3 regions of the Otariodibacter oris genome follow, and region 2 is predicted to be linked to each of the others. Evidence: riboswitches for the same ligand, from Rfam matches in the RefSeq annotation. Region 2 holds a riboswitch; each other region holds the start of a gene.

Evidence for each region. Region 2 has a riboswitch for thiamine pyrophosphate ahead of A6A10_RS04130 (ABC transporter ATP-binding protein). Riboswitches for the same ligand answer to the same signal wherever they lie in the genome.
Region 1: another riboswitch for thiamine pyrophosphate. It lies ahead of thiC (phosphomethylpyrimidine synthase ThiC); the one in region 2 lies ahead of A6A10_RS04130 (ABC transporter ATP-binding protein).
Region 3: another riboswitch for thiamine pyrophosphate. It lies ahead of thiB (thiamine ABC transporter substrate binding subunit); the one in region 2 lies ahead of A6A10_RS04130 (ABC transporter ATP-binding protein).

Annotation. Positions count from the first base shown of each region.
Region 1 is NZ_CP016604.1:50,691-53,980, reverse strand. Features, by position in the region: gene thiC (phosphomethylpyrimidine synthase ThiC) at 1-1,453, opposite strand, end outside; TPP riboswitch at 1,579-1,679, opposite strand; gene mnmG (tRNA uridine-5-carboxymethylaminomethyl(34) synthesis enzyme MnmG) at 2,193-3,290, shown strand, end outside.
Region 2 is NZ_CP016604.1:909,849-913,138, forward strand. Features, by position in the region: gene A6A10_RS04120 (MBL fold metallo-hydrolase) at 1-686, shown strand, start outside; gene pyrH (UMP kinase) at 1,084-1,797, shown strand; TPP riboswitch at 1,950-2,042, shown strand; gene A6A10_RS04130 (ABC transporter ATP-binding protein) at 2,134-2,859, shown strand; gene A6A10_RS04135 (ABC transporter permease) at 2,856-3,290, shown strand, end outside.
Region 3 is NZ_CP016604.1:355,406-358,695, reverse strand. Features, by position in the region: gene A6A10_RS01705 (TRAP transporter small permease) at 1-434, shown strand, start outside; gene dctM (C4-dicarboxylate TRAP transporter large permease protein DctM) at 431-1,714, shown strand; TPP riboswitch at 1,798-1,891, shown strand; gene thiB (thiamine ABC transporter substrate binding subunit) at 1,942-2,928, shown strand; gene A6A10_RS01690 (aminodeoxychorismate synthase component I) at 3,015-3,290, shown strand, end outside.

The sequences.
Region 1 (3,290 bases), 860 kb from region 2:
CTATCATGGCTGCTCCAATCCCTGAAGTAAAATGATCATACCCTGGTGCTATATCAGTGGTAAGAGGTCCTAAGGTATAAAATGGTGCTTCATAACAATGTTCCAATTCTTCAGTCATATTTCGTTGAATCATGTGCATTGGGATATGTCCTGGACCTTCGATCATCACTTGAACATCATATTCCCATGCAATTTTTGTTAATTCACCTAAGGTATATAATTCTGAAAATTGCGCTTCATCATTTGCATCTTGAATAGAGCCTGGGCGAAGTCCGTCACCTAATGAAAGCGCTACATCGTAGCTTGCACAAATTTCACAAAGTTCACGGAAATTTTGGTATAAGAAATTTTCTTTATGATGAGATAAGCACCATTTAGCCATAATAGAGCCACCTCTCGATACAATCCCTGTTAAACGTTTGGCAGTCATCGGCACATAGCGTAATAATGTGCCTGCGTGAATAGTAAAATAATCAACGCCTTGCTCTGCTTGCTCAATCAACGTATCTTTAAAAATCTCCCAAGTAAGATCCTCAGCCACACCATTCACTTTTTCTAATGCTTGGTATAATGGAACTGTACCGATAGGAACTGGGCTGTTGCGGATAATCCATTCACGAGTCTCATGAATATTTCGTCCTGTGGAAAGATCCATAACCGTATCAGCTCCCCAGCGAGTTGACCAAACTAATTTTTCTACTTCTTCTTCAATGGAAGAAGTCACCGAAGAATTTCCTATATTGGCATTGACTTTAACTAAGAAATTTCGACCAATAATCATTGGCTCTAATTCTGGATGGTTTATATTAGAAGGAATTATTGCTCGGCCCGCTGCAACTTCCTGACGAACAAATTCAGGTGTAATTTCTTTCGGAATAGTTGCCCCAAAATTTTGTCCAGGATGCTGTTGTAAAAGCACTTCGCTTTTTACACGATCTCTCCCCATATTTTCACGAATCGCGATATATTCCATTTCTGGTGTAATAATTCCTTGGCGAGCATAATGTAATTGAGTAACAATCTTCCCTTTTTTTGCACGTTTTATTTTACGTTGTAATTGAAAACGTAATTCATCCAACGTTTTATCCGCTAAACGAACTTGGGCATATTCAGAACTTGCTCCATCTAAATATTCCGTATCATTACGTTCTAAAATCCAATTATCCCGACAAACAGGAATCCCTTTAGTTACATCAATATTCTTGCTTTCATCTCCGTAAATACCCGAGGTATCATAAATAGGAATAGATTCGTTGAATTCATATTCAGGATGATCTTTATCTCCCCCAATTAAAGATGGAGTTAAATGAATTTCACGCATTGGTACTTGAATATCTGATCTAGATCCCTGTAAATAGATTCGTGAAGAATTTGGGTGCTGGTACCCTTTTAAATCCTTGATAAAATTTTGAGCAGATGTTCTTTTTTCGCGACGAGTTGTAATGTTTGACATAAGCAAATACACCTTCTAATAGATAATCAAAAATAAATAGGTAATTTTGCTTGTGAAGTGAATGGAACGGCTGCCCAATAGATATACTAAGGCAGTAATAAGAAGAAAAATACAGCGATCTTATTTGAAAATTAAAACTTGTTCCCTACGCAGATATTAACCTAACAGGTTCGACGGATCCCTACAAAAATAGATCTCAGCTCTGAAAGCACTCCGACAAGTGGGAATGAGTGTAAAATAATTTGATGATATATACAAATATATTTTTTGTACAATGAAGTAGATTGGTACGTCCTACTGATATCTTGAGCTATTGGATTAGGGCCAATTTCCTTAATAGATAAGGTTTCCCATTATAAAAGTACACGATTTAACCAAATAAATATGTGGATAACTCATTTATTTTTTGTTTTTATCTTGGGATCTATTCAATGATAACTGATGTAAAATTTTCTTCTGTGGATAACTAAGCTATTTATCCACAAACTTATTCGGATCTTAAGCAATGTTCTCTACATAGTTATATTAATATAACATTTTGATTTTAATGATTAATTTCTATTTATTCTTTAAAAATTGTTAGCCTAATAATAATCATAATAAAGATCTATATATAAAGATCTTATATTATTTAGATCCTCTCATTTCGATCCAGAAAAAGATCTTAAATAGCTTTTTCAAGATCCTCGTTTTTCAGGTAGAATTTACTTAGATTTTTTAGAATTTTGAAAGGCAATATATGATTTACAATGAAATATACGATGTTATCGTTGTAGGTGGAGGCCATGCAGGTACTGAAGCTGCTCTTGCCCCAGCTAGAATGGGTTTAAAAACACTTTTATTAACACATAATGTCGATACACTTGGTCAAATGTCTTGTAATCCTGCTATTGGTGGGATCGGTAAAGGGCATTTAGTTAAAGAGATTGATGCAATGGGCGGGTTAATGGCGAAAGCGACAGACTCCGCAGGGATTCAATTTAGAACTTTGAATAGCAGTAAAGGTCCAGCTGTGAGAGCAACTCGTGCTCAAGCTGATAGAGTGTTATATCGACAAGCGGTCAGAACAGCATTAGAAAATCAACAAAATTTAGATATTTTCCAGCAAGAAGTTGTTGATATTTTGATTGAAAATAACCGAGCAGTCGGTGCTGTAACCAAAATGGGTTTAATCTTTAAAGCTAGATCTGTTGTATTAACGGCTGGTACGTTTTTGGCGGGTAAGATCCATATTGGTTTAGATAACTATGCAGGTGGTCGCGCAGGCGATCCAGCTGCAACTATGCTTGCATCAAAATTAAGAGATCTTAATTTACGCGTTGATCGTTTAAAAACAGGAACACCACCAAGATTAGATGCGAGAACAATCGATTTTTCAGTGTTAGCACAACAACACGGTGATACATACTTACCAGTGTTTTCATTTATGGGATCGGTTGATCAGCATCCTCGTCAAATTCCTTGTTATATCACACATACAAACGAGCAAACCCACGATCTTATCCGTAATAGTTTAGATCGTAGCCCTATGTATACAGGTGTTATTGAAGGTATCGGACCACGTTATTGTCCATCTATTGAAGATAAAGTAATGCGATTTAGTGATCGCAATAGCCATCAGATCTATTTAGAACCAGAAGGGTTAAATACGATCGAGGTTTATCCAAATGGGATTTCAACCAGCTTACCTTTTGATGTGCAAATGGGCATCGTTCACTCAATGAAAGGCTTAGAAAATACTCGTATAGTGAAACCAGGATATGCGATTGAGTATGATTATTTTGACCCGCGTGATTTGAAACCAACATTAGAAACTAAATCAATTGATGGTTTATTC
Region 2 (3,290 bases):
ATGGCGGAGCTACCTGTGCTGCAGAATGGCTTAATAATGAAATTAAAACTCGTTTTAATGTTCCTGTAAAATATGTAGTTTTAACTCATGCACATGCTGACCACATGGCTGGTAGCCAAGTATTCCAAAAAGCAGGTGCAACAATTGTTGCAAATCAAAGAGCGGTTGAACCAATTGTTGGTGAAAAACTTCCTTATGCTGTACCAAATCGTGTATTTGATAAAGATATGACTATTAGTATTGGCGGTGAAACTGTTGAATTACATCGTGTCGCACCAAGCCATTCAGATAGTATGATAATGGTATTATTCCCTCGCCAGAAAGCCCTACAATGTACAGACGTGTGTGAAAGTAAGAGTATGCCATATAATGACTTCTTAGATTTCTACTATCCAGGATGGATTGATACTTTAAATTGGGTATTAGAGCAAGATGTTGATGTTATTGATGTTGGTCACTATGGTTTAGCAACAAAAGAAGATGAAAGAGCTTTGCGTGATTACATGGTAGATTTACATGATCAAGTGCTTCATTTAGTGCGTGAAGGTCAATCTTGGGATCAACTTTACCGTAATGTTAAATTTAGTCCAGATATTCAAGATTGGATTGGTTTCAATAATATGAAAACATTAAATATTGTTGGTATGTATCGTTGGGTTTCTAACCACCGTCGTGGTGAATGGTAATCATTCGAATAATTTCAAATAAATTTGAATAAATAAAGAGAAAGCCGTGCTTATTTTTCAGAAGCATGGCTTCTTTTTATTTAATACCTATAGAAAGATATAATGTATTGTTTTTAATGATATATTTTAATTGAATTAAATTTTTATTTAAGTTATTTAATAATTTAAAAAATTATATTTTATTTTTATTAGCAAATATATTTTAATTATTTTTATTAAGATAAAATTATATTACTATTAGAAATATGAATAGTAATTTATAAAAAACAATAAATTTCTGTGCGTAAATTATACATGAGTATAATTAATAAGCTTATAAATGATAAGAGTTTTCTCGAAGCATGAGATGCTTTATAATGACGCGATTTTTCCTTAAAACAAGACAAAGAGGTTAAGAATGAGTACTCCAATTTATAAACGTATTTTACTAAAACTTAGTGGTGAAGCATTACAAGGTAGTGAAGGGTTTGGTATCGATCCTTCCATTCTAGATAGAATGGCTATTGAAATTAAAGAATTAGTGGAGATGGGAGTTGAAGTTGGTGTAGTTCTTGGCGGGGGAAACTTATTCCGTGGTGCAAAACTCGCTAAAGCAGGGATGAATCGTGTAGTGGGTGATCATATGGGAATGCTTGCTACAGTCATGAATGGACTTGCAATGCGCGATGCTTTACACCGTGCAGAGGTGAATGCCAAATTAATGTCAGCATTTCAGTTAAATGGTATTTGCGATACTTATAACTGGTCAGAAGCGATAAAAATGTTACGTGAAAAACGTGTCGTGATTTTCTCTGCTGGAACAGGTAGTCCATTTTTTACCACTGATTCAGCAGCCTGTTTACGTGGTATTGAAATCGAAGCTGATGTGGTATTAAAAGCAACAAAAGTTGATGGAGTATATGATAAAGATCCAGTTAAAAATCCAGATGCAGTATTGTATAAAACATTAAGTTATGAAGAAGTGATCGATAAAGAATTACAAGTTATGGATTTAGCTGCATTTACTTTAGCTCGTGACCATGGCATGCCAATCCGTGTGTTTAACATGGGCAAGTCCGGAGCATTACGTCAAGTTGTATTAGGTACAGAAGAAGGGACTACAATTTCTTAATGTAATTTTTTAAGAATATAATTATAAGAAATTTTCTTCATAATTTTTATTTAGCCATAAGGTATCAAGGGATTCTTTGTGGCTTTTTTGTTAATGAACACCTAAATGTAAATATTTTTGCAATTTTTTGTAAATGCATATAGACTCCAAAAACATATTAGTCGGGGTGCGATTTTACTTGCTGAGATAATACCCGTGAACCTGATTCAGTTAATACTGCCGTAGGAAACTAACATTATGTCAAAATATATACTATTCAAATTCTACCTGTCTTTTATTTTCTATTTTAAATCATCATCTATTTAGCAACATCTTACTATTTGCAAGGTGTCTGATATGCGTAGCGTAATGATTGACAATCTAACCTTAGCATTTGATCAACAAGTGCTATTTAACGATTTTTCTTTTAGCCTAGTCAAAGGGCAATGGACTACATTACTTGGTAGTTCAGGCGTGGGAAAATCAACTTTACTTAGGGCGATTGCGGGCTTAGAAAATGAAGCCATTCAACAAGGAAAAATAGATTTCTCTCCTCAATCAAAAATTGCTTGGTTAGCCCAAGAAGATGCCTTATATCCTTGGCTCTCTATTTTGGATAATGTCCAACTTGAAGCACATTTATCAGGGCGTAAAAATCAACAAACAGTAGAAAAAGCTAAAGCGTTACTTGAACAGGTAAAGATGATAGAGCATATTCATAAAGCGCCTTATCAACTCTCTGGTGGCCAAAAACAACGTGTTGCTCTAGCAAGAACTTTAATGCAAGAGGCTGATATTATTTTGATGGATGAACCTTTTTCTGCATTAGATGCAGTAACGCGTTATCAGCTACAAAATCTTGCCTATACTTTACTCAAAGATAAAACAATTTTATTGATCACCCACGATCCGCAAGAAGCTATTCGTTTGAGTCATCGTATAGCGATCTTAAAGGGGAGCCCAGCAACCATTACTCATCAGATATCTTTACCCGATGATTTACCTCGAGAGTTAAATCAAGAATCCCTCTGGAAATTGCAGAAAGAATTACTCGACGAACTTGCAAGCGGGGATTTAGTATGAAAATTTTACCGATTATCCGCCCGCTTGTATTAGCTGTTATATTACTTATGTGTTGGCAATTAGCTGTGACATTTTGGCAGATTCCTCACTATTTATTGCCAACACCCCTCGATATTGTGAATAAGTTTTCTGAGAATACCTCATTATTGTGGCAACATACTCAGACTACATTAATTGAAATTGTGGTTGGTTTAGTACTTGGTGTGCTATTTGGACTTTTATCCGCAGTACTTTTGAGTTTATCTAAGACAATTTCTTCATTTTTATTGCCGATCCTGATCACTTCTCAAGCGATACCGATATTTGCCATTGCCCCATTACTCGTCCTTTGGTTTGGGTATGGCATGGCATCTAAGATTGTGATGACTATCCTTATTATTTATTTCCCTGTCACCGCAGCCTGTTATGACGGTTTAAGAAACACACCTAAA
Region 3 (3,290 bases), 550 kb from region 2:
CACAAGAAATGACGTGGAGTCTTGCCATCACTAAAGCATGTTTTGGTTGGCTGATATTTTTTGGTGCATCATACGGTGTGCGTACCGCAGGTCATATTGGGGTCGATGTTTTAGTCAAAAAATTACCTCGTGTAGCACAAAAATGGGTAAGTATCGTTGCAGTACTCGCTTGTATCGGCTATGGCGTGATTATTGCCTCCGCTAGTTATGAATGGGTAGAAACCATGTACATTGCAGATATTGGCGCAGATGATCTCAATCATTTTAATGTCAAAATATGGCATATTGGATTAATCATGCCGATTGGATTTGGGCTAATTGCTATTCGTTTTATTGAAATTCTTGTCCGCCTTCTCGCCAATAAACAGGTCAATTTAGGTTTAGCTGATGAAAGTGAAGATGCCCTCAAACTTGCACAAGGAGATGAAAAATGACCATTTTAGTATTATTTGTTCTCCTATTTGTGCTGATGTTTATCGGCGTACCCATTGCGATCTCACTGGGTCTATCTGGTGCAATCACAATCATACTTTTTAGCCAAGATTCATTAAGTTCATTAGCTATTAAGCTTTTTGAAACCTCTGAACATTATACGTTACTCGCTATTCCTTTCTTCCTGTTAGCAGGTGCATTTATGACCACAGGTGGTGTAGCAAAACGATTAATTGATTTCGCAAATGCAACCGTTGGACATATTCGTGGTGGGTTAGCGATTGCTGCCGTACTCTCTTGTATGTTATTTGCGGCTTTATCTGGCTCTAGCCCCGCCACCGTAGCGGCTGTGGGTTCAATTGCGATTGCTGGAATGGTTCGTTCGGGTTACCCCGTATCATTTGGTACAGGAATTATTTGTAATGCGGGAACATTAGGTATCTTAATTCCACCTTCTGTGGTTATGGTTGTTTATGCTGCTGCAACAGAAACCTCTGTTGGACGCTTATTTATGGCAGGTGTTATGCCTGGTATCTTACTTGGCGTTGTTTTAATGGTAGCAATCTATCTCGTCGCTAGAATAAAGAATTTACCAGCCCAACCTAGAGCCTCAGTTAAAGAGTGGTTTAGAGCGGGAAGAAAGGCGATTTGGGGGTTATTACTTATGGTAATTATCCTAGGTGGAATTTATAGTGGTATTTTCACGCCAACAGAAGCCGCTGCGGTAGCCGCCGTTTATTCATTCTTTGTGGCTGTATTCATCTATAAAGACGTGAGATTAAGAGATTGTCCGAAAGTCTTACTTGAATCGGCAAAACTCAGTGTCATGTTAATGTTCATCATTGCTAATGCCATGTTATTTGCTCATGTTTTAACAACAGAACAAATCCCGCAAATTATTACCGAGGCGGTAATCGAATGGAATTTACAACCATGGGCATTTTTATTGGTGGTTAATATCATTTTACTGATTGCTGGTGCATTTATGGAGCCTTCTGCCATTATTTTAATTCTCGCACCAATATTATTCCCAATTGCAGTTGAATTAGGCATTGATCCTATTCATTTAGGTATCATTATGGTGGTAAATATGGAAATTGGTTTAATCACCCCACCTATAGGGCTAAATCTCTTTGTTGCCTCAGCGGTGTCTAAATTACCACTATCAGAAGTTATTAGAGCAGCGCTACCATGGTTACTAATTCTTTTAACTTTCTTAGGACTTATTACCTATATACCTGCAATCTCAATGGCATTGCCAGAGTGGATTGGTATACACTAAATGGTAGCATTCTCAATAAAAAGGATTAAATCGCATTCGGTACATTCTGATTTATTCCTTTTTATTGTACAATATTCATATCGACGTTCTCATTGGGGTGCTTTGATTCAAGCTGAGAAATACCCATAGAACCTGATCTGATTAATATCAGCGTAGGGATTTGAGACAAGTTGTTTGTCCTTGTTTTAGATCCTTCTATCTTAATTCTATTTAGAAGGCGTTATTCCATGAAACTTAATCATCTCTTTGCACTTTCAAGTATTGCAATCTCTGTATCTGCACTTGCAGCTAATCAACCAACACTTACTGTTTATACTTATGACTCATTTACTTCTGAATGGGGACCTGCACCAAAACTGGAAGCCCTTTTTGAAGAAAACTGTAATTGTGATTTGAAATTTATGCCATTTGAAGATGGTGTCACTATGTTCAATCGTATCCGTTTAGAAGGTCAAAAAACCAAAGCGGATATCATGCTAGGTATCGATAATTTTGTAATGCCAGAAGCTGAAAAATCAGACTTATTTATTCCTCATCAACTTGATACTTCTGGATTAAATTTAGAAACTGCATGGACAAATGAAACCTTTGTTCCTTATGATTTCGGTGAATATGCCTTTGTTTATAATAAGAAAAATGTCACAAATCCACCAAAAAGCCTAAAAGAGTTAGTTGATCGTGAAGATCTCAAAATCATCTATCAAGATCCTCGCACAAGTACCGTAGGTAGAGGCTTACTCTTCTGGGTTAATCAGGTTTATGGCAACGATGCAGAAAAAGCTTGGGAAAAATTGGCTAAACACACAGTAACTGTTGGAAAAGGTTGGTCTGAAACTTACGGAGCATTCCTAAAAGGAGAATCAGATTTAGTACTAAGCTATTCAACCTCTCCGCTCTATCATCAATGGAATGAACAAGATGATAGCTATGCCGCAGCTAATTTTGATGAAGGGCATCTTGTTCAGATTGAAGTTGCAGGAATCACAAAAGCAAGCAAACAACCTGAGCTTGCCCGTCAATTTTTAACTTTCTTACAAACACCTGAAGCACAAAAAATTATTTCAGTGAATAACGTAATGAAACCTGTTGTAGCGAAAGATGCCGATCCTGCATTCAGTACATTGCCACATTATGCTCAATTACCATTTACCCAACCTGATGTGGAAACCGTTAAACAATGGTTAGCAACCTGGCAAAAAGCAATGAGTAAATAAATTCATTCCCCGCATTAAGCGGGGATTTTTATTTATTTCATTAAAATCGCTATAATGTGCCATTAATTCTTATTATTACGATGTCTATGCTGAATTTTATTCAAACGGCGAATCAACTTGGTGCGACAAAAACACCCTTTTTCTTTCTTATCGATTTTGAACAAAATAAACCGCTGATCTACCCGCTTACAACATTAGAACAGCATAAAATTTGGTTTAAATTTCCTGATAAATCAAATGCTATTGAGCAATCTATCGCTAAAAAATTCGAATTGACTTTTACCCCAATGGAACGCTCTTTATATCAAGAAAAATTTCACTTGGTAAAAAAGGAAATTCAGAATGGTAATAGCTATTTGCTC